One region of the Streptomyces coerulescens genome, then DNA from elsewhere that is predicted to be linked to it. Evidence: riboswitches for the same ligand, from Rfam matches in the RefSeq annotation. Region 1 holds a riboswitch; each other region holds the start of a gene.

Region 1 (6,931 bases):
GGCAGTTGCCAGGCCAGCACCGCGCGGGCCTGGTCGGGAGACATCTCGTCGACCTTGATCGGTCGGGCGCCGTGCGGCAGCAGGTTGGGATTGCGGGTGGTGACCAGACGGACGCAGCGACGACCACCGCGCAGGAACGGGGTCAACTGCTCGTCCTCCCAGACATCGTCGAGCACCAGGAGAATACGAGGCCGCTGATCGAGCAGGCGGCCCAGGTGGTCGCCGGCCAGATTCGGATCGTCGAACTCGGTACTGTCCCCTGTGATGAACAGGGTCACCTCCGCGATCTTGGCCGCCACCGCCGCTCGGCCGCGGACATCCCGGCCGATGGTGACGGTGTAGATACGGGAGCGAAAGCGCCGTCGAACTCGCTTGTGCGCGCATACCGCGGTCGCCAGAGCCGTCTTGCCGAATCCTCCGGCGCCCCACAGTGACGTGGTGATTCCCACTGCGCGACGACCACGGCATACCGCCGCCACCGCGTCGAGGGTCTCCGAGCGGGCCACGAACCAACCGGGTACCTCCGCCGGTTGTGGAGGCGGAGGGTCGTCGCGGCCGGCGGAGGGGCGTCCCTGCTTCCATGTCATGACGCCGGCGACCGCTACGGACAGCACCACCAACACGGCGACCGACGGCCACGATTGCTGACGCAGACTGTCCAAGGGGCCAGGCCAGCGTTGCTCTGCGGTGGCCGCGTTGGCGGCCAGCGACAACAGGGCGGCCAGCACGAGGCTCGCAATGACGAGCGCCACCATCCCTATGCGTGCCCGCACTCCACACTCCCCGTGACAGCCTCGCAGCCAGGAGACACTACCTTTACTCCCGAGCCCGAACTGGTCGAATGCCGACACAAGCACAGGGGGTGCAGTAGGACAGCGAGGTCGGAACGGCCTCTACGCGGAGTCGACCGCCCGGTGTCGCCGCCCATCGAGGTCGGGCTGGATTTCCAAGGTGAAGGCCGCGTCCCGGTGGGTGCCTTCCCAACCGCGCCAGACGTGTATGTGGACGGGCCTCGCGGAGCCGGGGCGGTGGATGTTCCACTCGGCCCTCAGATCGCGGGCGACCAGGGTCGCGGCGTATTCGGCGTCGTGGTCGGGGCTGTCCGTGGTGATCCTTCCGCGCCACTGGTCGGGGTGGACACCGTAGGTGCGGCACCCGGCGGAGCCGTACGACTCGTCGACCCGGTACACCCACTGGGTCGAGCCGTTCGTGGATCCGGTCCGCCCGAGAAGCGGCAGGCGCTGATCGAGGGTGGTGCCGTTGTGGGGGAGGCCGGCCGGATGATCGTCGGCGCCGGGGCCGACCAGGTGTCGTGCGATGACTTCCCCTGCCAGTTGCCCGTAGAGCTCCATGATCCGGAGGTCCTGGTCGGACGGCCGGCCGGGCTGTGACGTGTGGGTCGAGATCATTCCCATCAGCCGCCCGGCGTGATCGACCAGCGGCGTGGACTGGACCGAGCGCACCCCGGAGATACGGAAGATCTCCTGGTGCGGTGTGAAGGCCTGGTCGTCGCGGACGTCGGCCGTGACCGCCTGCGTGCCTTGCCGGGCGGCCCGTCCGCAGACGGAGTGGTGGTCCCGGACCACCGCGAAGTGGTCGAGGAACTCGTGGCCGAAGCCGGACTGGGTGACCAGGACCAGTGAGTCGTCGCGAGGGTCCAGGAACTGGATGTTTCCGAATTCGGCGTCCACCAGCGCCATGGCCGCTCCGGCGACCCGTGGGAGCACGGCGGCCAGTTCGGGGACGTCTCGCAGTTCCTCGGCCGCGTCCTGCAGGGTCTTGAGGGCGGATGGCTCATCCAGGCTGAAGGCGACCCACGCGGCGAGCTGGTCGGCCGTGTGCGTGGCGGTCACTTTGTGCGCCGGTCGGGGCGGCGCGGAAGTGTAGGAGGCGGTCACATGCTCCAGCGGCCCGACGAGGTTGTGGGGATGATTCATGTCCACGACACCTCAATCCGGTACTTTTGCGACGATTCTATGCCTCTGCGGACACCCTGGACAGGGCGGCCGTGGGAAGCGGACGTCTACCGGTGCGCTCAGCCGGTGCTGAGTTCTGCCAGGTCGCCCAGCGGCAGGGTGTGCTGGGTCTGGAGGACCTTCGCGCGCAGGTAGCGGACATTGTCCGGGGTGGCGAAGACGCCGGTGGGGACCCGGTCCCGTACCTCGATGCCGAGGGCGCGCAACTGTTCCGCCTTGTCGGGGTTGTTGGAGAGCAGGTCCAGCTCGCCGATGCCGAGGGCGGTGAGCATCTGGGCGGCGGCCGTGTAGTCACGGGCGTCCTCGGGCAGGCCCAGGGCCGCGTTCGCCGCGTAGGTGTCCAGGCCCTGGTCCTGGAGGGCGTACGCGTCGAGCTTGTTGTAGAGCCCGATGCCGCGGCCCTCCTGGCGCAGGTACAGCAGGACGCCGCCGCGCTGCTCGATGCGCTCGACGGCCTCGCGCAGCTGAGGGCCGCAGTCGCAGCGCGCCGAGCCGAAGACGTCGCCGGTCAGGCACTCGGAGTGCAGGCGGACCAGCGGGGTGGTGCCGGGGGCCGGGTCACCGATGACGACGGCCACGTGCTCCAGGCCGTCGGTCAGGCCGTGGAAGGTGACGAGCTCGGCGTCGACGCGGTAGCCGTCCTGAAAGCGCAGCGGGACCCGGACACGGGCGCGCTGGGTGGCGGCGGTGAAGTCGGGCATGCGGGTTCTCCGGGTTCCGTACGAGGATCGTGGAGGGTCTGCTTCAGATTTGAAGCAGGACCTCGGTTCCGGACCCTACCCCATGCTTTAAATTTGAATCAACAGAAATTGTCCTACGGGCTCCAGGTCTCTGGGTCTCCCGGCCTCCGGGTCTCCGGTCACGAGCAGGGCTTGGCCGAACGTCGCCGCCAGGGCACGTCGTCCCCGGTGGCCGTCGCCGTGTCGCCCTGGAAGCCCTCGGTGACCTGCGTGAAGATCTCCTCCAGCTGCCCGACCTGCTCCGGGCTCAACCGGTCGAAGAGCACCGAGCGCACGGTCTCGACATGGCCCGGCGCCGCGCCCTCCAGGACCGTCATGCCCTCGTCGGTGAGCGCCGCGATGCTGCCCCGCTTGTCCCAGCGGCAGTTCTCGCGCCGCACCAGGCCGTCCTTCTCCAGCCGGGTGACGGCGTAGGTCAGCCGGCTGCGGGTGATCTTCAGCCGTTCCGCGAGATCGGTCATCCGAAGCCGCTGTTCCGGGGACTCGGACAGGGTGGACAGGATGGAGTAGTACATGTGCGGCATGCCGGCCTCCTGCTGGAGCTGCCGGTCCATGGCGTCCTCCATGAGGTGGACGGCACCGATGTACGCGCGCCAGGCGCGCTGCTCCTCGGGGGTGAGCCAGCGAGTCGTCATGCCACCAGTGTAGGTTTGTTTCAAACTTGAACCAAGATCGAGTCCGCCGAGCCGGAGAACTGCGCCGATGCCGTCGTACCCCTACGTCCTGCTGTCCGCCGCCGTCTCCCTGGACGGCTACCTCGACGACACCACCCCAGAGCGCCTGCTGCTGTCCGGGCCGGCCGACTTCGACCGGGTCGACGAGGTCCGCGCGTCCGTGGACGCCATCCTGATCGGCGCCGGCACGATCCGGGCGGACAACCCGCGGCTGCTGGTGAACTCGGCCGAGCGGCGGGCTGCGCGGACGGCTGCGGGCAAGCCGGAGTACCCGCTGAAGGTCACGGTCAGCGCGTCCGGCGAGCTGGACCCTGCGGCCAACTTCTGGCACACCGGCGGCGAGAAGGTCGTCTACACGACGGAGAAGGGCGCGGAGCGGCTGCGCCGGACGCCGGTCGCGGCGGACGTCGTCGCGCTGGGGCCGGAGCTGGACTGGCGGGCCCTGCTGGCGCATCTGCGCGAGGTGCGCGGCGTTGAGCGGCTGATGGTCGAGGGCGGCGGCACCATTCACACACAGCTGATGACACAGGGGCTGGCGGACGAGCTGCAGCTGGTGGTGGCCCCGCTGTTCGTGGGCGACCCCGAGGCGCCGCGGCTGTTCGGTCCCGGCGGCTATCAGGGCGGCCGGCTGCGGCTGCTGGAGTCGCGCCGCATCGAGGACGTCGTCCTGATGCGCTACGCGCCGACGGCGCCCGGCACCGGTACCCTCCCCGCCGCCGCGGACCGGCACTGGCTGGCGCTGGCGTGCGAGCTGGCGGAGCGGTGCCCGCCGTCGGAGACGGCCTTCAGTGTCGGCGCGGTGGTCGTCGCGGCCGACGGGACCGAGCTGGCGCGCGGGTACTCCAGGGAGGGCGGCGATCCGGTCGTGCACGCGGAGGAGGCGGCGCTGGCGAAAATCGCGGCCGGGGATCCGATGCTCGCCTCCGCCACGGTGTACAGCAGCCTGGAGCCGTGCACGCACCGCTCGTCCCGGCCCGTGCCCTGCGCGCGGCTGATCCTGGACGCGGGGGTCCGCCGGGTGGTGACGGCCTGGCGGGAGCCGGACACGTTCGTGACGGGGGCCGACGGGAGCGGGATGCTGGCGGCACGTGGCGTGGACGTCCTGGTGCTGCCGGAATACGCGGAGCGGGCCAAGGCGCCCAACGCCCACCTGCCGGCCTGAGCACCCGTCCGTGGCGGCGCCACGGAAAGCCGTGTGCTTCGCGTCCCGCGGATGGCGTACTATGGATTCACCGACGCGGGGTGGAGCAGCTCGGTAGCTCGCTGGGCTCATAACCCAGAGGTCGCAGGTTCAAATCCTGTCCCCGCTACTCAGGACTCAGGGCCGGAACTCAACAGTTCCGGCCCTGAGTGTTTTCCCGGGCGTCAGTGTTTTCCCCGGCGTCAGTGTCTTCCCGGCCCCGCCACCGAGGGTGACCGGTCGACCGCCCTCCGCATAACAACTGACATACCGTCAATACCTGTGTGACTGCTGAGCTCTGGCCAACTCGCCCGATTTAGGCCGCTCGTGACCCGTAAGTCCAGGCGAAAATCGTTAATGATCAAGAGGAACAGCTTGGAATCCGCACCCCGGGTCTATTAACGTTCGATAACGCAGCGCGGTCGTCCCAGCCGTCACAAGAGGCGGCTCCGTGCGCACGCGCCGAGTCCCGCAAGGGAGCCGGGGAACCACCACCCTGGGGTGAATCGCGCGAATATCGCCGGGAAGTCACGGTTGATATACGCGCGTAGGAGACCTTCCTGCTCCGAACCCGTCAGCTAACCCGGTAGGCGAGAAGGAAGGAAAGGAGTACGCCCACGTGGCGTCCAACCGGCCTGCTCCGCAAGCCCCGTTCGTGCCGAGTCAGCGCAGCACGGAAACCTTCGGCTACGACCGCTACCGCACCGACGAGGGCCCGTTCGAGGAGTGGAACCCCACCGCGGAGTCCATTCGTCCCGTGCGCGGCAGGCACCGCGTCTCCAAGCAGCGTGGCGGGGGACTCGCCCGCAGCTCCACGGTTCTCGGCGTCGGCGTCATAGCCGCCGTCGGCGCGGGCGGCATGGCCAGCGCGAACAGCGGCAAGCCGCCGGTCGCCATCACCATGCCCGACCTGCCGCTGATCTCCGACGACGACTCCTCCGAGCCCGCCGAGGACACGGCCACCGCGCTCAGCACCATGGGCGAGGCCACCGAGCAGACCGCGCAGGGCGGCTCCGACGCCGGCGAAGCGCTGCGCAGCCGGATCATCGCGCAGGCCGAGCTCCAGCAGGACCAGATCGACAGCAAGGCCGCCGCGGCCGCGGTCGCCGCCGCCGAGAAGGAAGCCGCCGAAGCGGCCGCCAAGGCGGAGAAGGAAGCCAAGGCCAAGGCCGCCGCCGCGAAGGCCGCCGCCGAGGAGGAGGCCCGCAAGAAGGCCGAGGCCGAGCGCCTCGCCGAGCTGGCCAAGCAGTACACGCTGCCGACCTCCTCGTACACCATCACCTCGACGTTCGGTCAGGCCGGCGCCTACTGGTCCTCCGGCTACCACACCGGCCTCGACTTCGCCGCCCCCACGGGCACGCTGATCAAGGCGATCCACTCCGGTGAGGTCACCTTCGCCGGCTGGGACGGCTCCTACGGCTACAAGACCGAGATCACCCTCGACGACGGCACCGAGCTCTGGTTCGCGCACCAGTCCTCGATCAGCGTCAGCGTGGGGCAGAAGGTCAACACGGGCGACGTCATCGGCCGCGTGGGCGCCACCGGCAATGTGACCGGCGCCCACCTGCACCTCGAGGTGCACCCCGGTGGCAGCTCCAGCGGCATCGACCCGATGGCGTGGCTCCAGGGCAAGGGCCTCACCCCCTGAGCGACCCCTCGCCGGTCATCCACCCCTGAGACACCCCTCGCCGGTCATCCACTTCTGATCCCCGGCGGTCCTGACGGCGACCCCCCGACGTCAGGGCTGCCGGTTTCGGCATGTCTCCAAAACCTTTCGGCACAGGGCCTTTCGGCACCTGCCGCGCCCCGGCGGACCGATCACATCCGGTACGGGTTGTACGCGGGGTACGGCGCCGTCGGGCCGTACGTCCGCCCATCGGCCTGACCGTACGACTGCCAGTGGACCGGCGCCGCATACACGTGCCCGTACCCGTGCTCGTGGCCCCGCCAGGCCTGTGCGGCGGCCGCGTGCTCCAGGGCCGGGCGGGCGAACTCCCGGCGGCGCCACAGCTCGTGCAGCAACTCCTGTTCCCGTACGACGAAGTCCGCGCCGGCCCGCCCGCGGCGCCCCCGGTGCCGTAGGAACGCCAGCGACGTGGCGCATGCCTCGTACTGCGCCACGGTCCGCGCCGCCGCCCGGCCGCCGTGCCGGCGCGCGTACTGCCGGGCCACCCGCCGGTCCCGCATCGAACCCAGCGCGAACGGCTCGCCCGGCGAGAGCCAGCCGGCGACGACATAGGCGGGCAGTTCCTCGCGCACGGTCCGCAGCTCACGCTGACGGGTCCAGATCACCAGCCAGGTCAGCAGCCCGAACGCGGGCACCATGAGGGTCGCGTACACGGCGAAGAAGCCGTACTCGCC
Region 2 (6,931 bases), on a different contig from region 1:
CGCAGCAGCTGGTTGTACTTGGCCACGCGCTCGGAGCGGGCCGGGGCGCCGGTCTTGATCTGGCCGCAGTTGGTGGCGACGGCCAGGTCGGCGATGGTGACGTCCTCGGTCTCGCCGGAGCGGTGGGACATCATGCACTTGAAGCCGCTGCGCTGGGCGAGCTCGACGGCGTCCAGGGTCTCGGTGAGCGAGCCGATCTGGTTCACCTTCACGAGCAGGGCGTTGGCGGTGCCCTCCTCGATGCCGCGGGCCAGGCGCTCGGGGTTGGTGACGAACAGGTCGTCGCCGACCAGCTGGACCTTGTCGCCGAGCTTGTCGGTGATGACCTTCCAGCCGGCCCAGTCGTCCTCGAACAGCGGGTCCTCGATGGAGACGAGCGGGTAGGCCGCGACGAGCTCCTCGTAGTACTCCGTCATCTCGGCGGCGGAGCGCTCCTTGCCCTCGAAGACGTACGTGCCGTCCTTGTAGAACTCGGAGGCGGCGACGTCGAGCGCGAGGGCGATCTGCTCGCCGGGCGCGTAGCCGGCTTCCTTGATCGCTTCGAGGATGAGGTCGAGGGCCTCGCGGTTGGAGCCGAGGTTCGGGGCGAAGCCGCCCTCGTCGCCGAGGCCGGTGGACAGGCCGCGGCCCTTCAGCACCTTCTTGAGGGTGTGGTAGACCTCGGTGCCCCAGCGCAGGGCCTCGGAGAAGGACTCCGCGCCGATCGGGGCGATCATGAACTCCTGGATGTCGACGTTGGAGTCCGCGTGGGATCCACCGTTGAGGATGTTCATCATCGGGACGGGGAGCAGGTGCGCGTTCGGGCCACCGAGGTAGCGGAACAGCGGCAGGTCGGACGCCTCGGAGGCGGCGTGGGCGACGGCCAGGGAGACGCCGAGGATGGCGTTTGCACCGAGGGAGCCCTTGTTGTCGGTGGCATCCAGGTCGAACATGGCCTGGTCGATCAGGCGCTGCTCGGTGGCGTCGTAGCCGACGAGCTCCGGGCCGATCTGCTCGATGACGGCGAGGACGGCCTTCTCGACGCCCTTGCCCTGGTAGCGGTTCGGGTCACCGTCACGCAGCTCGATGGCCTCGAAGGCACCGGTGGAGGCGCCGGACGGAACGGCGGCACGACCCGTGCTGCCGTCGTCGAGGCCGACCTCGACCTCGACCGTGGGATTGCCTCGGGAGTCCAGGATTTCCCGGGCTACGACGACGTCGATGGACGGCACGAGCATCTCCTTCTTGGGATGTGACGCGGGTACGCGGTCCGCGGTGGGACTGCGGGATGAGCCTAACCGGCTCCGGGCATCAGACCAGCGGTCGACCGCCCCGTGGACGGAACCGAGAGTAAATTGTTTCCGAACGGAACAAAGACGCGGTACAAAGAACCCCGCCCCGGTGCGTACGGGGGAAGACGCACCGAGGCGGGGAGTTCGTGGGGACGGGGGTGGCCCTCACGACGCCTTCACTATGGAGTCCACGGATGTGAAGGCGCTGTGGTTCAGCTGTCGGCCACGTACGCGCCGTGGCCGCGCCCTCTTACTTCAGGTGCAGCTGCTGACCGGGGTAGATCAGGTCGGCGTCCTCGACGATGTCCTTGTTCAGCTGGAAGAGCTTCTCCCAGCCGCCCTTGACGTCGTGCTCGGCCGCGATCGTGCTGAGGGTGTCACCCTTGGCGACCTTGTACTCGCCGTCGCCCTTCTTGACCTTCTTGCCGGTCGGGGTGGTGACGGTCTTGGTGCTCTTCTTGGCGGCCGGGCGGTCGGCGGAGCGGGAGGCCGACTGCTGCTCAGCAGCGCGAGGGGCGGTCTCGGTGGAGCCGTTGTACGCGGCGCTGGACAGGCCGGTGCCGCAGTGCGGCCAGGCACCCTTGCCCTGGCCCGCGAGGACCTTCTCGGCTATCTCGATCTGCTGGGACTTGGTGGCCTGGTCGGCGGTGGAGGCGTACGCGGTGCCGCCGTACGCGGCCCAGGTGGAGGCGGAGAACTGCAGACCGCCGTAGTAGCCGTTGCCGGTGTTGATCGACCAGTTGCCGCCGGACTCGCACTGGGCGACGGCGTCCCACTCGGAGGCGGTGGCGGCCGAGGCGCTGCCGGCCGCCATCAGCGGGGCGGCGACGGCGGCGGCACCGGTGACGCCGACGACGGCGATGGCGCGGGCGGCCTTGGACGGACGACGGTGCTTGCCCTTGCTGGAAAACAGCATGGTTGGATCCCCTCACCGACGCCTACGAGGTGAGCTGTCGGGTTCGGGCCGGTTGAGTTGCCCGGCCGCGCACGTTCGCCTCTCGGCTCCCGCTGCGCGGCTTCACCCCGAGCCGGCTCCGGCGTGTGGTCCCGTAGGACCTCAACTGCCGGACCCGGCGCAAACCTTGGGTCCCCCGCTCCTGCCTACGGCGCTTTACGCGACGACTGTTCCCGTACGGCCGCCGGCAGGATTCGGCGTGACGGCTGTAGGGGCCCGCACTGGTGGCGAGCGGTCATGACCGTAGACACGCGTTTCGCGGAATTTCAAAGACGATCAGGGCTTCTGAGATCTATCTCTCACTGCTTTCAAAACGGACATTCGCCGCGAAATATGACGCGAACTGCCGCTGTTTTTCACCCTGTTCGACCGTTATTTGGCAGGGACGTCCAAGGTCTGACCGGGAGCGATGCGGTTCGCGTCGGAGCCGATGGCCTTCTTGTTCGCCTGATACAGCGCGCGCCATCCGCCGTCGAGGTCAAGCGAGTCGGCGATCGAGGCGAGAGTGTCGCCCTCGCGGACCTTGTACGAGGCGTGGCGCCCGGTGGACTTGGTGGCCGCCTCGGCGGTGTCGCCCTCGTCGGCGCTGGCACCGCGGTGCCGGCCGGTCCCGGCCGTCGCGTCCTCGGTCGCGCCGTCGGCCGCACCATCGGTCGCGCCGTCGATCGAACCGGTGTCGACGAGGCTCCAGAAGCCCGCATCCTGGGACCAGTTGTCCTGATTGTCCGCATTGGGCGCCTCGGTGGGCGAGCTCTCCGGCGACTGCGAGGCCGTCGCCTCGGGTGACGCATCGGACTTCGAGGGCTTCTTGGACTCGGAGGATGAAGACGGCGAAGAAGAGGACTTTCCGGGCGACTCAGACGAAGCATCCGGAGTGTCGCTCGCCGACTTCGAGGGGTCGCCGGACGGCGTCGACGACTCGGAGGCGTCACCGGAGCCGGAGGAGTCGGACCCCTCCGACGCGTCGGATGAATCGGATGAGTTGGACGAGTTGGATGAATCGAGCAATCCGGAGGATCCGGACACCTCGGAGGGTGAGTCGCCCTCCACTCCGGTGTCGAGGTCGACCGAGCCGGACTCCTTGGTGAGGCCGTTCAGCACGGCGCACGTACCCCAGGGGCTGGTGCCCTGGTCCGCGAGGATCTCCTGGGCCACTGCTATCTGCTGCGAGCGGCTGGCCAGGTCGGGACTGGAGGCGTAGTCGAGACCGCCGTAGCGCTCCCAGTCGTCCAGGGTCAACTGGAGCCCGCCGTACTCTCCGTTGCCGTTGTCGGCACTCCAGGAGCCGCCGCTCTCGCACTCGGCGACCTTGTCCCAGACCGTGCCGTCGGCGGCGCTCGCACCGGTGGCGCCGAGGAGCGGGATGGCGATCGCGGACCCGGTGACTCCTGCCGCGACGAGAAGAGCCGGAGCCTGACGGGGGCGACGGTGACGACCGTTCCCGGAGAGCATGCGGGGACCTTTCGCGAGACAGCACTGAGCACGGCGCGTAAAACCTGGGCGCCTTGTTGACGTGTGAACGTATAGGCAGACGATCACTTGTCACAAGTTAATGCCGCGTAGATCACGTGAAGATCACAGACATGAGTGCGTGTCACGTTTCCCGAGGTGGACGTAGTCACCCAACAGGGGTGAACTCCACCGGAAGCGTGCGCAGTCCGCGCATGATGAGCCCGCCCCGCCACCTCAACTCCGCCGGGTCCACGGCGAGTCGGAGATCCGGGAGGCGGGTGAGGAGCGTGGCGAGGGCGGTCTGGCCCTCCAGCCGGGCGAGCGGGGCACCGAGGCAGTAGTGGATGCCGTGGCCGTAACCGAGGTGCTGGTTGTCGCGGCGGCCGAGGTCGAGGACGTCGGGGTCGGCGAACCGCTCCGGGTCACGGTCGGCGGCGGCCAGGACGACCAGAACGGGGTCGCCCGCCGCGATGTCCTGCCCGCCGATGGTGAGCGGCTCGGTGGCGAAACGCCAGGTGGCGAGCTCCACCGGCCCGTCGTAGCGCAGGAGTTCCTCGACGCCGGTCTCCAGCAGGGCGGTGTCATGGGCGGCCAGGGAGGTCTGCAGGCGGGCGCGCTGTTCGGGGTGGGTGAGCAGGGCGAAGGTGCCGTTGCCGATGAGGTTCACGGTCGTCTCGAAGCCCGCGAACAGCAGGATGAAGGCCATGGCCGCGGCCTCGTTCTCGGTGAGGTGCTCACCGTGGTCGGAGGCGCGGATGAGCCCGGAGATGAGGTCCTCGCCGGGGTCGGGGGTGGCCGGAAGTGCCTCGCGTTTGCGGTGGATGAGGTCGGCCAGATACCCGCGCATCTTCTTCACGGACCGCGCGACCCCGCCCCGGGGGCCGCCCTGGTGCCGGATCATCATGCCCGCCCAGTCCCGGAAGTCGTCCTGGTCCTCGCGCGGGACGCCGAGCAGGTCACAGATGGCGTAGATGGGGAGCGGGAAGGCGAACTCGTGGATCAGATCCGCGCTCCCCTTCTCCGCGAACCGGTCGATGAGCTGATCGGTGAGCTCCTGCACCCGCGGCGTGAACTCGGCGACCCTGCGGGGCGTGAAGGCCTTGGAGACGAGCCGACGCAGCCTGGTGTGGTCCGGCGGATCGATGTTGAGCAGATGCGTCATCAACTCGGCCTTGCGCTCCCCCGGGATCCCGGTCTTGCCCTTGGCGTGCGCGGGCTCGTCGTGATGGGCCGGGTTCTTGGAGAGCCGGTTGTCGGCGAGCGTCTGCTTGGCGTCGGCGTACCGGGTGACCAGCCAGGCCTCCACTCCGCTGGGCAGCCGCGTCCGATGAACGGGGGCGTGCTCGCGCAGCCAGGCGTAGGCGGGGTAGGGGTCCGTCGCGAACTCCCAGGTGAAGAGCTCGGGGGCCTCGGTGAGGGGCGGGGGGTGGGGCTGGTTGGTCACTCCTTGACGGTATCCGCAGGGGGGAGGGGATGCGGCGGGGTGGGGGAGGGCGGGAGGGCGGGCTCGGCCGGTGGCACCGGCAAGCCGCCGGTCTCCCGTTACGAGGACACCCCTTCCGCCACCCGTACCGCGTCCCGGTACGTCCGGGCCGCGACACGCAGGGCCGCCTCCGGGTCCACCCCGGCCGCCTCCGCGCGGACCGCCATCGCGAGCAGCTCGTAGCCGATGCCCTCACCGGTCGGCAGCGGTACGTCCAGGCCCGCCGTGCGGACCCTGGACGCCAGCTTCGCCGCGAGGGCCAGGCCCGGCTGCCCGAGGGGGATGCCCTCCGTGACCGACTCCCGGCGCTTCTCCTGCGCCTTCGTGCGCAGCCAGTGCTCCTTGACCTCCTCGGGGGTCGTCGCCGTCTCGTCGCCGAAGACATGGGGGTGGCGGTGGATGAGCTTGGTGACGATGCCGCCGGCCACGTCGTCGATGGAGAAGGGGGACTCCGGGTCCTCCTCGGCGATGCGGGAGTGGAAGACGACCTGGAGGAGGACGTCGCCCAGTTCCTCCCGGAGTTCGTCGCGGTCGCCGTCCTCGATCGCCTCGACGAGCTCGTAGGCCTCCTCGATGCCGTACTTCGCCAGGCCCTTGTGGGTCTGCTGGGAGGACCACGGGCACTCGGCGCGGATGCGGTCCATGACCTGGACGAGGTCGAGGAGGCGGGCGCCGGGCAGGTCGTAGGAGGCGGGGAGCAGTTCCAGTTCCGGCATCGCGACGCGGCCCGTGCCGGCGAGGCGGGCGAGTCCGTCGGTGAGCGCGGGCTCGCCCTCGCCGGTCGCCACGACCACGACCGTGCGGCCGCCGGCGCACACGTCGATCAGGTCCTGGGCGGTCGGGGCCTGCTCGTCGACCGGTATCCCGGCCTCGCGCAGATACGGCAGCTGCGGATGGGCGCCGTCCGCGCACAGCACGTGGTCGGCGGAGCGCAGCGCCTGCCATGCGGGCCAGGACAGCAGGCCGGGGGCGACACGGTGGCTGGTGGTGAGCAGGACGATGCGGCCGGGGGCGGCGGCTTCGGGACTGGTTGCGTTCACGATCCGAACGTAACCCAAGCGACCCACAAGTCCCCGAGTCATCCACAGGCCGGGCGGCGGCTCGGGCGTCGTCCACAGGGAGTGGAGCCGAGCCGCACCGCCGCGCCGTCCCTGGCCGTGGCCGTCACATCGCGGGCTGTGCCCCCGCCGCCGTCACCTCGCGCACCCACGGTGTCTTCGCGTCCGCGCGGCTGCTCTTCTGGACGTCCCAGGTGCCGTAGCGCGGGTTGACGTCGATGTCGAGCTGCTTGGAGGCCGCGGCCAGGGCGTTCCAGAAGGCCGGCTTGCCGGTGTCGGTGCCGAGGGAGGCGGCGAGCTTCTGGGCCTCCAGCTGGAGGCGGAGGTTCTCGTCGAGCCGCTGCGGCGGGATGCCGTACTGCTGGAGCCAGGCGGTCTCCAGCGCCTCGGCGCCGCCGGCCTGGCCCTCCAGGTCGGCGCGCATCTGCTGGATCTCCTTGCGGGTGACGGTCACCCCGGCGTCCTCGGCCGCCTTGTGCAGCACCTCGTCGAGAACCATGTTGTGCAGGACGTCGCGCGGGAGGGTGCCCGATTTCGCGATGACCTGCGCGTACGCGGCCTCGTCCGGTACGGCCTCGCGCTGGGCCGCGCGGACCTCGCCCACCCTGTTCTCCAGCTGCGACACGGTGATCCGCTGGTCGCCGACCACGGCCGCCGCACCGGGGTGCGCGTCGTTCCCGCAGGCGGTGAGCAGGGGTGCCGCGGCGATCAC
Region 3 (6,931 bases), on a different contig from region 1:
GGACCCGGCCCTGCTCGGCACCCGCAATGTGCTGGCAGCCGTCGAGCGGACACCCACGGTGGAACGGGTCGTGCTCACCTCCACCGTGGGCACGATCTTCGGCGACTACGCGGACGTCCTGAGGATGGACGACGAGGTGCTCTCCGAGCGGTACTTCAACACCACCAGCACCGTGGAGAACAACCCGTACCACTACGCCAAGACGGTCGCCGAACGCGCCGCCCGGGACGCGGAGGCCGCCCAGGGCCGCTGGCGCCTGGTGTCGGTCAACCCCGGCCTGATCCTGGGCCCGTCCCTGACGCCCGCCTCCGAGTCCGGCAGCCTGTTCCTGCTCCAGGAGCTCTTCAAGGGCTACTTCTTCTACGGCGCCCCGGACTTCAGCTTCACCACGGCGGACGTACGCGAGGTGGCCGACGCACACATCGCCGCCGCCGAGAACCCGGACGCGAAGGGACGCTACATCGTCGCCGCCGAGACCATGACGTCGTTCCACGAGATGTCCCGCATCGTGCGGACCCGGTACCCCCGCGACCTGCGGCTCCCGCGCACCGCGCTCCCGCACTGGCCGGTGCGGATCCTCGGCCCCGCCTTCGGCCTGACGCAGGATTACATCCGTAAACACCTCGGCATCCGGTTCCGGGTGGACAACAGCCGCAGCGTGAGCGAACTGGGCATCACCTACCGCCCGATCGAGCAGACGGTCCTCGATCATTACGAAGCGTGGCGGCGCCGGCGCACCGTGAAGTGAACGGGCCACCGCACCGCCGCGAGCGTCGAAGGTCACAAAAACGTATCGGACATTTGGCGCCTCAACCTTCACGGGAGACGCACAAGTTGGCTAGGTTACGGATCAGGCCGCACGACGACCTCCGGCGAACCCCGCCGGGACGCGCGGCCTCCGCCGAGTCCGGTGCGCTCAAAGTGGTTCACCGGAGCCGGGGACCCAACCGAACTTGGGGTGAATCGGCCGACCGCCCTTCGGGGCGCGGCCGTAGGGCACACCTTCCGGAACCGACCGCCCGAACCCGTCAGCTAACTCGGTAGGCGGAGTACGGAAGGAGTACGTCGCCCATGGCGCCGGAAGGCACCGCGCGGCCGGGGGCTCTCAGCCTGCCCGGCATGCGCAACTCCGCACTCGCGTCGGCGGCCCTCACCTCGGTGGCGCTGCTCGGCCAGACGGCGGGCGCCGCCCCCTCGTCCTCGGACGAAGCACCCAGCCGTGAGGAAGTAAGCCGCCGGATCACCTCCCTCTACGACCGGGCCGAGACCGACTCGGGAACCTTCAACGCCACCCGCGCCTCGTCGACGGGCCCGCGCAAGCGAGGCGCCCGCCCGGCTGACGCCGGAACCGCGTCCGCCGGTACCCGGGCGGGCGAGGACAGGCGCGGCGACCCCGCGCTCGACAACGTCACCCGTCAGTGGTTCGACGTCGCGCGTGCAAAGCTGGGTCCGACCGTGCCGGCCGCGCTGCCCAGCGACAGAACACCGGAACGTCCCGTCGGGCGCAGGCCCGCGCGTGCGGTGCGGGACCTCGCCCCGGCGCGTGAGTCGACCGGTCGCGCCCCGCTGGAGCTGCCCGCCGCCCCGGTCCGGGAGTTGACGTCCGGTCCGGGCAGCGGGGCGGCTTTGGTCGCCGAGCTGACCGCCGGTCCCCTCGCCGCGCTGCCGGCCGTGCCCGGGGCCCCGTCGGCGGACCTTCAGGCCACCCAGGTCCTCCCGACGCTCCCCGCCCTGCCCGCGTCGACCACCTCGCCCTCCGCCGCCGTCCCGGCCGTCGACACCGCGGCCGCCCCGCAGACGCGGGCCTCACTGCGGACGACCAAGGAGCACAACCGGCGCAAGCTCGACCGGGCCCGCGAGTTGCTGTCCCTGTACGCCACGCGGCAGAGCGCCCCGCCGACGGCGATCGCCGCGCTGACCGCGACCGACACCTGGGGCACGCCGCCGGCCCGGCCCCAGCTCTCCGCCGATGACCATTGGCAGGCCCTGCAGGCGCAGTCGGCCGCCGACCTCACCACCGTCCCGCCCGGGGCGACGGCCCCGCCGGTGACAGCCCCGGCGCCGACGGCAGACCCCTTCACGACCACCATCACGGACCCCTACCTCGGCACCCTCACCACGCCCACGCCCGCGGCCACCGTCACGGACCCATATCTCGGCACCCTCACCACACCGACGCCCGCGGCCCCCGGCCCCGTCACCATCACGGACCCGCACCTCGGCACCCTCACCATGGCCACGCCACCGGCCGCCACCCCGCCGGCCACCGCCGGCACGGCTGTGACATCGACGGCGTCGCACGACACCCGAGCCATCCGGGCCCTGGAGTTCGCCCGCGCACAGCTGGGCAGACCCTGCGTCTCGGGCACGACCGGCCCGGAGGCGTTCGACGGCCCCGGCCTCACCCAGGCCGCCTGGAAGGCCGCCGGCATCACGCTCCCACGCACGGCGCCGGAACAGGCGACGGCGGGTCAGGGCGTCGCCCTCACCGGTCTCGAACCCGGTGACCTGGTCCTCTTCCACGTGGGTCACGTCGGGATCTACTCCGGGAACGGCATGATGATCCACGCCCCGGGACCCGGAGCGCTCGTACGCGAGGAGTCGATCCACTACGCCGGAGAGTCGGCGATCCACAGCGCGATACGGCCCGCCTGAGCCTCGGCCGACCCCATCGATCCACCCCGTCTCCTCGGAGGCGGGGTGGTGTCGTGCGGACCCGGGCTTTTCCATGGCTCCCGGTTCCGGCACCCGCCTCACCGGTTGACACGCCCTTCCACCTCGGCTTTGTCGATACGTCCTGACAAAACCATTGACATCATCTGCGGGCGGCTCCATAGTTCCTGCCACTAGAGCGCGCTAGTGGAGCGCTCCAGTCGCTCCGATCAGCACAGCGAGGTGCATGGGACATGCGCAGACACCACAGAGCCGCGGGCCTGACGGCCGCCGCCCTGGCGGCCACCCTGTTCGCCGCGGGATGCTCCAGCGGCTCCGGCGGGAAGAAGTCCGAGGAAGGCACCGCGGACGCCTCGGCGGGCAAGGCCACGACCCCCCGGATGACGGTGGCCATGATCACTCACGCGGCTCCCGGTGACACCTTCTGGGACCTGATCCGCAAGGGCGCAGAGGCCGCCGCCGCCAAGGACAACGTCAAGCTCGTCTACTCCAGCGACCCGGCCGCCGGCAATCAGGCCAACCTGGTGCAGAACGCGATCGACCAGAAGGTCGACGGCATCGCCCTGACCGCGGCCAAGCCGAGCGCGATGAAGGCAGTGATCGCCAAGGCGACGGCGGCCGGCATCCCGGTCGTCGGCTTCAACGCCGGCCTGGACGACTGGAAGGAGCTCGGCATGCTCGAGTACTTCGGCCAGGACGAGAACATCGCGGGCGCGGCCTTCGGCGAGCGGCTCAACCGGACCGGCGCCAAGCACGCGCTGTGTGTCATCCAGGAGCAGGGCCATGTCGCGCTGGAGGCCCGCTGCGCCGGTCTGAAGAAGGGGTTCAAGGGCAAGACGGACAACCTCTATGTGAACGGCACCGACATGCCGTCCGTGAAGTCGACGATCACCGCCAAGCTCCAGCAGGACTCCTCCATCGACCAGGTGGTCACGCTGGGCGCGCCCTTCGCGCTGACCGCGGTGCAGTCGGTGTCCGACGCGGCGGCGAAGGCCGAGGTCGCGACGTTCGACCTCAACAAGGAGCTGGTCACGGCGGTCCAGGAGGGCAAGGTCGAGTTCGCCGTCGACCAGCAGCCCTACCTCCAGGGCTACCTCGCGGTCGACTCGCTGTGGCTGTACCGCACCAACGGCAACTTCAGCGGCGGCGGCAGTGCTCCGGTGCTGACCGGGCCCGCGTTCATCACCAAGGACAACGTCGACGCGGTCGCCGAGTTCGCCGCGAAGGGCACGCGCTAGGCGCGTACAGGGCAGGCGGGGCCGGCCGTGACCGCGACGGGGCGCGGTCGGCCCCGCCGTTGTTCGTCAGCGGGCCGGCTCCTGCGGGGCCGGCCCGCTCGTGCCGCGCACGACGAGCTTGGGGTCCAACACGGCCTCGCGCGGCTTCAGTTCGGGCTCCTCCAGCCGTTCCACGGCGAAGCGCACGGCGTGCTCGGCCAGCAGGACCGCGTCCTGGCGGACGGTGGTCAGGCCGATCGGCATCAGGTGCGAGAGATGGCTGTCGTCGTAGCCGACCACGGACAGGTCGCGCGGGACATCGACGCCCGAGCGCGTCAGGGACATCAACAGGCCCATCGCACAACGGTCGTTGCCCGCGAGGACGGCTGTCGGCAGCGGCAGCCCCCGGTCGCGTTCCGTCAGCAGCAGACGGCCCGCCTCGATGCCCGACTCCTCGGTGTGGGTGCCGGGAATCACCCGCTGCTCGGCCTCCAGCCCGTGCCGGCGCATCGCGGCCCGGTAGGCGCGCCGCCGCTCGGCCGAGCCGGGGCCGCGCCCGCCGTCGATGTGCACGATCCGGCGGTGGCCCAGTTCCACGAGGTGGTCCATGGCCTGGCGCACCCCCTTGCCTTCGGCGCTGTGCACGAAGTCCACATGGGCGCCGAGCGCACGACGGGCCACCGAGACGGTGGCGGCGCGGTGTCCGAGTTCGTCGAGGTAGCCGGGCTCGGCGTCGGGGGCGAGCAGGATCAGGCCCTCGCAGCGGTGGCCGAGCAGGGCCTCGATCGCCTTGTCCTCGCCGCGGCCTGGCGTCGTCCCGGAGAGCAGCACGTCGTAACCGAGCCGCTCCGCCTCCGGGTAGATGCCCGCGATGAGATCCGTGTGGAAGGTCTGGTGGACGATGAACATCACGCCGAGCGTGCGGCTGCGGCCCCGGGCGAGCAGCCGGGCCGCGTTGTCCGGCCGGTAGCCGATCTCGTCGGCGACGCGCAGCACCCGCTCCCGGGTCTCGCTGCCTGCACCGGGCAGACCCCTGAAGACGATCGAGACGAGTGCCCGGGAGACGCCCGCCTTCTCGGCGACGTCCGCCATCGTGGGCCGCTGCCGGCCTGCCGCATCCACCTGTGAACCCCCAGCTTCGACGTCGTTCACCCGAGCCAGGTCTCGAAGTCTCCCAGCAACAAGCTATTGACATGACATTTGGACCAGGGTCATCGTACTCGCACTAGCGCGCGCTAGTAGAGCGCGACAGAAGATTCGTGGACACCACCCCTGACGTCCCCTCCCCGAAGGACTTGTCATGGCAACGGCGCCAACCTCGCTCCGCACCACCGCGGGCAACCTGTGCCTGGGCTCGGCCCCCGACTCGTGGGGCGTGTGGTTCCCCGAGGACGACCGGCAGGTCCCGTACACCCGCTTCCTCGACGAGCTCGCCGAGGCGGGGTACGAGTGGCTGGAGCTCGGGCCGTACGGCTATCTCCCCACCGACCCCCGGCAACTCGCGGAGGAGCTCGACGCACGCGGTCTGAAGGTCTCCGGCGGTACCGCCTTCGGCGCGCTGCACCGCCCCGAGGCATGGGACGACATGCTCGTCCATGTCTGCCGGGTCGCCGCGCTGACGGCCGCCGCCGGCGCCCACCACCTGGTCCTCATCCCGCCCATGTACCGGGACGAGAGGACCGGCGCGTTCACCGAGTCGCCGGTGCTGACCGCCGACCGGTGGGCGGGCTTCGGCAAGGCCGCCGACCGGCTCGGCAAGCTGCTCCTGGACGACTACGACGTTCGTCTCGTCATCCACCCGCACGCCGACAGCCACATCCAGACCCAGCCGGAGATCGAGCGGCTGCTGAACGAGTCGGACTCCCGCTGGACGAACCTGTGCCTGGACACCGGGCACGTCGCCTACGGCGGCGGGGACAACGTCGACCTGATCCGGCGGTTCGGTGAGCGTGTCGGGTACGTGCACATCAAGCAGATGGACCCGGACGTCCTCGCCCAGGTCGCCGCGGAGGACCTGTCGTTCGGCGAGGCGGTCAGGCGGGGCGTGTGTGTCTCGCCGCCCGCGGGGGTGCCGAGTCCCGCGGATGTCGTGGCCGAACTGGCACGGCTGGACGCCGAGTTGTTCGTGATCGTCGAGCAGGACCTGTACCCGTGCGCGCCCGAGGTGCCGCTGCCCATCGCCGTGGGAACGCGTGAGCACCTGGCGGGCTGCGGTCTGACCGGGACGCGCCGCCCCGCTCTCGAGACACCCGGTCACCGGTGAGGAGGCGGCCCATGGATGTCCGGAACACCACGGCCGACACCCCCGCCGCCGTCACCCGGGACGCCCCGCCCGCGGTCTCCCGCCGGCTGCGGCTCATCACCGTCATCGCCACCTTCGGCGGACTGCTCTTCGGCTATGACACCGGCGTCATCAACGGCGCCCTGCCGTACATGACGGACGATCTCGGTCTGACCGCGGTCACCGAGGGCATGGTCACCAGCTCGCTGCTGCTGGGCGCGGCGCTCGGTGCCGTCGTCGGCGGGCGGCTGTCGGACGCGCGCGGCCGACGCCGTACGATCCTCGTCCTCGCGGTGCTGTTCTTCATCGGCGCGCTCGCCTGCACGCTGGCGCCGACGACCGCCGTCATGGTCGTCGCCCGGTTCGTGCTCGGCCTCGCGGTGGGCGGTGCGTCGGTGACGGTGCCGGTCTACCTCGCGGAGGTCTCCCCCGCCGAACGGCGCGGCGCGCTGGTCACCCGTAATGAACTCATGATCGTCAGCGGTCAGTTGCTGGCGTTCACCTCCAACGCGGTCATCGCGCGGGTGGGCGGCGAGTCCGGCGGCGTATGGCGTTGGATGCTGGTCGTCGCCACGGTTCCGGCCGTCGTGCTGTGGTTCGGCATGCTGGTGATGCCGGAGAGCCCGCGCTGGCTCGCGTCCCAGGCCCGCTTCGGCGCGGCCCTTGAGGTGCTCAAGCAGGTCAGGTCGCAGCAGCGCGCCGAGGCGGAGCTCGCCGAGGTGTCCGCGCTCGCCGTCAAGGAGGAGCAGGAGCGGCTCGG
Region 4 (6,931 bases), on a different contig from region 1:
TCCGACGCCGAGCGGCACGGCGAAGACCGTGTCGGTGTCGGCCAGCGCCTTGATCGTCGGCATGTCGAGGTGGTCGTAGTGGTCGTGCGAGATGACGACCACGTCGACCGGGCCGAGGGCGGCGAGCGGCAACGGCACGGGGTGCAGCCGCTTCGGCCCCGCGAAGGGGAACGGGGAGCAGCGCTCGCCCCACACGGGGTCGAAGAGGACCCGGTGGCCGTCGATCTCCGCGAGGATGCTGGAGTGCCCCATCCAGGTAAGACGCAGTCCCGTGGCGGGCGGCTTGGCCAGGTCCGCGTAGGTGGTGGGGTGCACCGGCACGGTGCCCTTCGGGGTCCGGCGGGGCCGGGTGTCCTTGTCGAAGAAGACCTTGGCGAACTCCAGCATGGACCCGGACGGCCTGGTCCTGGCCTCGCCCCCCGGATTCTGGAATACACCGTCTTTGAAGTGCGGTGATCTGCGGATACGCGCCATGCGCTCACCGCTCGGATCCACGCCGAAGGCCTCGGGCCGCAGGGCGCGCAGCCCGGAGCTCGGGAATCGGAAACCGGCCACGGTACCTCCAGCTGGATTCGGTGAGGAATTCCATTATGGGCGGCCCCTCCGACACCTTCGGATCCCCCCTGGTCGGGAAGGTCCGGCGCCCCGCGTCCACAGAGATCCATCCATCACATTGACATGTCCCCACCGACCTCCGATACTGACTCGTCGTTCAGTAGTAGCCGGCCCGCGGCATCGCCCTGGAACCACCCCGAGGACCCATGACCACCCCCCTGCTGTCCCTCACCTGGACCGACCACGTCACCGGCCGTCAGGGCTTCCTGGTCGTCGACCGACTGGTGCGCGGCGTGGCCAGCGGCGGGCTGCGGATGCGGCCGGGCTGCACGCTGGACGAGGTCACCGGGCTGGCTCAGGGCATGAGCATGAAGGAGGCCCTGCACTACGACCCCCAGGCGCGCTACGTCCCCCTGGGCGGCGCGAAGGGCGGCATCGACTGCGACCCCCGGGACGCGGAGGCGTACGGGCTCCTGGTGCGCTACCTGCGGAGCATGCGGCCGTACATCGAGAACTTCTGGACCACGGGCGAGGATCTCGGCCTCGCCCAGGACGTGGTCGACCGGGCCATGGCCGAGGCGGGGCTCGTCTCGTCCGTCCAGGCCGTGTACCCGCTGCTCGACGACGAGGTGGGTGCCCGGCGGCGGCTCGCGGAGGCGTTCGCGGTCGAGGTCGACGGCATCGGGCTCGACGAGCTGGTCGGCGGCTGCGGGGTCGCGGAGTCGGTGCTGACCGCGCTGGACCGGGCCGGTGTGCCGTACTGGAGGACGCGCGCCGCCGTGCAGGGCCTGGGGACCATGGGCGGGGCCACGGCACGCTTCCTCACGCGCGCGGGGCTCACCGTCGTGGCCGTCGCCGACATCAAGGGCACGATCGCCAACCCGGCCGGACTCGACGTCGAGAGCCTGCTGGCGGCACGCGACGCCTACGGCACGGTCGATCGGGCCGCACTGCGTCCCGGGGACCGCGAACTGCCGGGCGACGCCTGGCTGTCGGCCGAGGCGGAGGTGCTGGTGCCGGCGGCCGTGTCGTACGTGATCGACGCCGCGAACCAGGGCCGCATCACCGCGCGTTGGATCGCGGAGGCCGCCAACATGCCCGTACGACCGGAGGCGGAGGAGCTGCTGGCCGCGCGCGGCATCACCGTACTGCCGGACGTCGTGGTCAACTCGGGCACGAACGCCTGGTGGTGGTGGACGCTGTTCGGGGACATCGGCCCGGACGCGGACCAGGCGTTCGCCCACACACGACGCTCCATGCGGGCCCTGACCGACCTCACCCTGGCCCGCGCCGAGGCGGACGGGACGGCTCCGCGGGCCGCCGCGCACGCCATCGCGGCGGAGCGGCTGCCGTTGATCGCCGAACGGTTCGGTCGGCACCGGTGACGCCCCCCGGGACCGGTCGGTGCTGACGCTCCAGGACGCTCTAGGGTGACGACGTGGCAAGAGTGCGGTTGAGCGTGGCGGAGCGGCGTGAGGAGTTGCTGCGGGCCGCCGTCGAACAGATAGAGGCGCGGGGCGTGGCGGCGGTGAGGATCGCCGACGTGGCCTCGGTGCTCGGCGTGAGCAACGCGTTGGTGCTGTATCACTTCGACACCAAGGAAAAGCTCGTCGCGGCCGCGTTCACCCATGCGGCCGAAGGCGACCTGGCCCATCTGCGCCGGATCCTCGGGCGGCGCACGACGGCACTGCGACGGCTGCGGGCGGCCGTGCGCTGGTACGCGCCGACCGGTCAGGCCAAGGGGTGGCGGCTGTGGATCGAGGGCTGGGCGGCCGCCCTGCGGGAACCCGCGCTCCAGGAGGTCACCCGGGACCTCGACCGGCAGTGGAAGGGGGCCATCACCGAGGTGATCGCCGAGGGCGTCGCCGCCGAGGAGTTCCACTGCCCGGACCCCCACGGGTCGGCCCTGCGGCTGACGGCTCTGCTCGACGGGCTCGCCGTACAGCTCACGTCGTACCCGGGCGCGGTCTCACGCGCGCGCGCCCAGGAGTGGGTGGACGAGGCACTCGCCCGGGAACTCGGGCTGGAGCGAAAGGCGTTGACGGCGTCGAACCGGTGAGGGCGTATGTGGTGTGACCACATAGGTGTGACCACATACGTCCGGGCCGCACCGATCAGCCATCGGTACGGCCCGGACGCACCGGTCGCTCGCGAACCGCGCTCAAGCCACCGATCGGATCCGCATCTTGATGTCGTCCGGGGACAGGGCGCCCTTGGCCGTCACATGATCTCCCGACGACTCACCGCGCAGTCGCCGGCCGATCCATGGCACCAGGTACTCACGCGCCCAGTGGACGTCGTCCCGGCGAACCTCGAGGGTGCCGCGGGGCGGGAGCGGCGGCCAGGGCTGGTCCGGGTCGGCGGGGATCTCCAGGCCGAGGACCTGACCGGCGCGGAGCGCCACGCGCGTGTGTCCCTCGGGAGAGAGGTGGAGCCGGTCGTCGTCCCAGGCGCGGCGGTCCTGAACGGTCTTCAGGGACCACAGGTCGAGCACCGGGCAGCCGTACCGGTCGGCGATGGCCCGCACATGTCCGTTGTACGTGGCGATCTTGCCGCGCAGATGCTTCAGCACGGGCACGCCACGGGTGTCGAAGCCGGTCGTCACCATGACGGTGCCGACGGCCGAGGTGAGCCGGACGATCGCCCGCTCGAAGCGCTCGGCGACCTCGTCGGGGTCGGTTCCGGGTCGGATGATGTCGTTGCCGCCCGCACAGAACGAGACCAGGTCCGGGGCCAGTTCGGCGGCCTTCGGAAGCTGGTCCTCGATGATCTGGTCGAGCAGTTTGCCGCGCACGGCGAGGTTGGTGTAGTTGAAGTCGCCCTCGGGGCGCCGGTCCGCCAGCAGGACCGCGAACCGGTCCGCCCAGCCGACGAATGCCCCGTCGGGGCCGGGGTCGCCGACGCCCTCGGTGAAGCTGTCCCCCACCGCAACGTACGACCCGATCACTGCACTGCTGTCACTCTTCGAATCGTCTGCCACATCGGCACATGATTCCCTTTCGAATGTGACCTACGCGACCGTAGGAAAAGGTTGACGAGCGGTGAGATAAGCCACTCCTAAAGTGTTCGCCAAACGTGGAATAACCCTGTGAACAGGGGTGTTGTGGGCGCAACATGCCGAAGGCCGGACCCGGGGATCGGGGTCCGGCCTTCGGCCGCGTGTCAGGCAGGTGGTTCTCGCGTGGGACGCGCGTCAGCCGATGGCGACGCCCTTGGCGCGCAGGTAGGCGATCGGGTCCACGTCCGAGCCGTAGTCCGGCGTGGTGCGGATCTCGAAGTGCAGGTGCGGGCCGGTGACGTTGCCGGTCGCGCCGGAGAGGCCGATCTGCTGGCCCGCGGTCACCGTCTGGCCGCCGGCGACCGAGAGCGAGGACAGGTGGGCGTACTGGGCGTAGTGGCCGTCGGCGAGCTGGATGACGACCTGGTTGCCGTAGGCGCCGCCCCAGCCGGCCGAGACGACGGTGCCCGCGCCGACCGCCTTCAGCGGAGTGCCGGTCGCGGCGGCGAAGTCGACGCCGGTGTGGTAGCCGCTGGACCACATGCTGCCCGCGACCTTGTAGGCGGTGCCGAGGGAGGCGCCGGTCAGCGGAGCGGAGAAGCCGTTGACCGTGCTGGTGGCGGTGGTCGCCTTCTGCGCCTTCTTCGGCGCGGCGGGCTTCGCGGCGGACGAGTCCTTCGCGGACGACTTGGACGCCGAAGAGGGCTTGGAGGACGACGTCTTGGGGGCGGTCGTCGCGGCCTTCTTGCCACCGATGGTGAGCTTGAGACCCGGGTGGATCAGCGACGGGTCGGCGCCGACGGTCTCACGGTTGTCGGCGTAGAGCTGCTTCCAGCCACCGCTGACGTTCTGCTCGTCGGCGATCTTCGAAAGGTAATCGCCGACCTTCACCGAATAGGTCCGCACGTCCGTCTTCTTCGGGGCGGCCTTCTTCTCGACAGCCTTCTGGCCGGCGACCGGAAGGGACTGAACGGCCTTTTCCGAAACGGAGTGCGAGGGAGCGGCGTGGGCGCCGGTGGCTCCCATGAGCGGAAGAGCGAGAGCGGCGCCACCGGTTCCGGCGACGGCGATGGAGCGGGTGAAGCGCAGGGACTTCGGACGGCGATGCTTACCCTTCGCGGGCATGACGAATTCCTCTCCGGCGCCTGCGAGGTGAGCTGTCGGGTGCGGGCTGGAGATGCCCGGCCGCGCCGTGGCGCGACTTGACCCCTAGCCGTTCCGGAGACCGGAACAGGCGGTTGTACCTGTGGGTCCCCCGCTCCTGCCGTGCACGGGTGAGTTTGCGCGGAATCCGAGCGGCGGCAGGATTGGGCGTCCGTCCGGATTGGTCGTGAACGTAAGCGAGGAAGACGCATGGGAACAAGTGAGAGGTTCCGTCCGAATGCGTTCCCGTTGATCCCTTGTGGGAATTAACCGTCACGGTCCGTGAAATATGTGAGTGCCGTACGGCTCAAAGTCCCTTGAAAAGGGCATGAATTACGTGGACATGACGGGCGACTCACTGTCACGGATATGACGCTGCTCACGTGACACTGCTCCAGCTTTCTTTATTGCAGAGCGAGTTGGAATGAAGGCGCCAATTCGGACAGAACACCTAGATGTGACGGAGTCGAATAACTGGCACATCAAGGTCGCCCTCGAAGCCGACGTGAAGCCCGTGATGCACCATTAAGACCCTTCAGTGAATTTCGCCCGTTTCAAGGCATTCGCACGCCACTGTCGGATCCATGTCCCACAGTCGGAGCACCGGAAGGGCTCGCCGTGACAGCGCCTGTGGACAACTCATTGCCTCAGGAATCCATGTCGTATGGTCGAGAGCGCACCCCGTCGGCCGCATCGCCGAGCCGCGCCGCCGGGGCCGACCGGGAGGAGCCCCCGTGACGCAGCAGATCCCGTCGACCGAGCCTGAACTGGCCGGGGTTCGCAACTTCCGTGATGTCGGCGGCCTGCCCACAGTGGACGGACGACGGGTGCGGCACGGAGTGCTCTTCCGCAGCGGCCACCTCGCGCACGCGACCGTCGAGGACGCCGACTTCCTCGGTTCCCTGGGGCTGCACACGATCTTCGACTTCCGCAACGCGGCCGACCAGAAGCTCGAAGGACCGGACGTCGAGCTGCCGGGCGTGCGCAACGTCAACCTGCCGCTTTCGGACCCGGCGGACGGCGCGGAGTTCTGGAAGATGGTCCGGGACGGCGACCTCGACCAGCTGCGCGGGATACTGGCGGACGGCAAGGGCGCGAACCGGATGATCGTCTCCTACCGCTCGATCATCAAGGAGCGCACCGGCGAGCACTCCCAGGTACTGCACTCGCTCGCCGAGGACAGCGTCCCGGCCCTGATGCACTGCGCGGCCGGCAAGGATCGCGCGGGTCTGTCCATCGCCGTGACGCTGCTGGCCCTCGGCGTCGAGCGCGAGGCGATCGTCGCCGACTACCTGGAGTCCAACGCCAAGCACCGCCGCTACAAGGTGCGCCGCAGCAGCAGCGACGCCTCCGCCTACTCGCCCGAGGTCATGGAGCTGCTCAGCCCGCTGTTCGACGCGCGCGCCGAGTATCTGACGGCGGCCTTCGAGACGATCGAGGAGACGTGGGGCGGCGTCGACACGTACCTGGAGCAGGGCCTGCGGCTGGCCCCCGAGACACGGGAGCGCCTGCGGGATCGGCTGCTCGACTGACGATGCCCCGGCGCGGGCGCGTCCGCGTCTACTTCGCGCCCGCCTCGAACAGGAAGTAGATGAAGGCGGCGAAGACGTGCCCCACCGCGATGTAGATGAACAACCGGATCCACAGGGCGCGCGGGAACTTGTCCTCGATGTTGCTCATGGCGTCACTCCAGGGGTGGGGCCCAGGCACAGGGTGGCCGTGGGGCTCTGCAACAGGGTGTGGACGAACAGCAGCTCGACCCCGCCCGGGTCCAGGGCGGCGATGCGGTGCGGGGTGAGCGAGTCGAAGTGCGCGCTGTCACCGGGCGCGAGCCGGTGTGTGGTGTCCCCGAGGCGCAGCCGCAACCGCCCTTCGAGGACGTAGAGCCACTCCTCGCCGGGATGGACCCGCACGATGTCGCCCTGCGAGCCGTGCGGCACATGGACGCGCAGGGCCTGCATCCCGCGTCCGGGCGCGCCCGCCTGCCAGTACGTCCAGCCACCGGCGGCGGTGGGTTCCATGTCGGCCGCCCGCACGACGGCGTCCCGGTCGGCGACCGACTCGCCGAGCAGCTCGGAAACCGTCGTACCGTAGATGCGCGCGAGCGCGAGCAGCATCGGCAGCGAGGGCTGGCGCTGCCCGGTCTCCAGCCGGGAGAGATGGGCCGGCGACAGCCCGGCGGAGCGGGCCGCGGCCTCCAGGGTGAGGGCGGCTCGGCGACGCAGGGCCCGCAGC

The links. Region 1 has a riboswitch for cyclic di-AMP ahead of ACFPQ9_RS08430 (M23 family metallopeptidase). Riboswitches for the same ligand answer to the same signal wherever they lie in the genome.
Region 2: another riboswitch for cyclic di-AMP. It lies ahead of ACFPQ9_RS27920 (transglycosylase family protein); the one in region 1 lies ahead of ACFPQ9_RS08430 (M23 family metallopeptidase).
Region 3: another riboswitch for cyclic di-AMP. It lies ahead of ACFPQ9_RS31115 (C40 family peptidase); the one in region 1 lies ahead of ACFPQ9_RS08430 (M23 family metallopeptidase).
Region 4: another riboswitch for cyclic di-AMP. It lies ahead of ACFPQ9_RS02935 (LysM peptidoglycan-binding domain-containing M23 family metallopeptidase); the one in region 1 lies ahead of ACFPQ9_RS08430 (M23 family metallopeptidase).

The regions. Positions count from the first base shown of each region.
Region 1 covers NZ_JBHSKM010000004.1:20,492-27,422, reverse strand. The annotation lists gene ACFPQ9_RS08460 (NB-ARC domain-containing protein) at 1-773, opposite strand, end outside; gene ACFPQ9_RS08455 (GAF domain-containing protein) at 894-1,937, opposite strand; gene ACFPQ9_RS08450 (GTP cyclohydrolase II) at 2,036-2,677, opposite strand; gene ACFPQ9_RS08445 (MarR family winged helix-turn-helix transcriptional regulator) at 2,836-3,351, opposite strand; gene ACFPQ9_RS08440 (dihydrofolate reductase family protein) at 3,419-4,552, shown strand; tRNA gene ACFPQ9_RS08435 (tRNA-Met) at 4,627-4,700, shown strand; cyclic di-AMP (ydaO/yuaA leader) riboswitch at 5,021-5,178, shown strand; gene ACFPQ9_RS08430 (M23 family metallopeptidase) at 5,190-6,218, shown strand; gene ACFPQ9_RS08425 (PrsW family intramembrane metalloprotease) at 6,389-6,931, opposite strand, start outside.
Region 2 covers NZ_JBHSKM010000022.1:110,027-116,957, forward strand. The annotation lists gene eno (phosphopyruvate hydratase) at 1-1,217, opposite strand, end outside; gene ACFPQ9_RS27920 (transglycosylase family protein) at 1,522-2,187, opposite strand; cyclic di-AMP (ydaO/yuaA leader) riboswitch at 2,192-2,390, opposite strand; gene ACFPQ9_RS27925 (transglycosylase family protein) at 2,599-3,678, opposite strand; gene ACFPQ9_RS27930 (cytochrome P450 family protein) at 3,845-5,122, opposite strand; gene ACFPQ9_RS27935 (nucleoside triphosphate pyrophosphohydrolase) at 5,221-6,201, opposite strand; gene ACFPQ9_RS27940 (SurA N-terminal domain-containing protein) at 6,326-6,931, opposite strand, start outside.
Region 3 covers NZ_JBHSKM010000024.1:351,675-358,605, reverse strand. The annotation lists gene ACFPQ9_RS31120 (NAD-dependent epimerase/dehydratase family protein) at 1-748, shown strand, start outside; cyclic di-AMP (ydaO/yuaA leader) riboswitch at 890-1,063, shown strand; gene ACFPQ9_RS31115 (C40 family peptidase) at 1,072-2,655, shown strand; gene ACFPQ9_RS31110 (substrate-binding domain-containing protein) at 2,907-3,911, shown strand; gene ACFPQ9_RS31105 (LacI family DNA-binding transcriptional regulator) at 3,978-4,982, opposite strand; gene ACFPQ9_RS31100 (TIM barrel protein) at 5,191-6,153, shown strand; gene ACFPQ9_RS31095 (sugar porter family MFS transporter) at 6,165-6,931, shown strand, end outside.
Region 4 covers NZ_JBHSKM010000002.1:303,507-310,437, forward strand. The annotation lists gene ACFPQ9_RS02915 (MBL fold metallo-hydrolase) at 1-555, opposite strand, end outside; gene ACFPQ9_RS02920 (Glu/Leu/Phe/Val dehydrogenase dimerization domain-containing protein) at 762-1,940, shown strand; gene ACFPQ9_RS02925 (TetR/AcrR family transcriptional regulator) at 1,994-2,614, shown strand; gene ACFPQ9_RS02930 (SGNH/GDSL hydrolase family protein) at 2,717-3,502, opposite strand; gene ACFPQ9_RS02935 (LysM peptidoglycan-binding domain-containing M23 family metallopeptidase) at 3,749-4,678, opposite strand; cyclic di-AMP (ydaO/yuaA leader) riboswitch at 4,683-4,848, opposite strand; gene ACFPQ9_RS02940 (tyrosine-protein phosphatase) at 5,431-6,228, shown strand; gene ACFPQ9_RS02945 (DUF6126 family protein) at 6,257-6,376, opposite strand; gene ACFPQ9_RS02950 (helix-turn-helix domain-containing protein) at 6,373-6,931, opposite strand, start outside.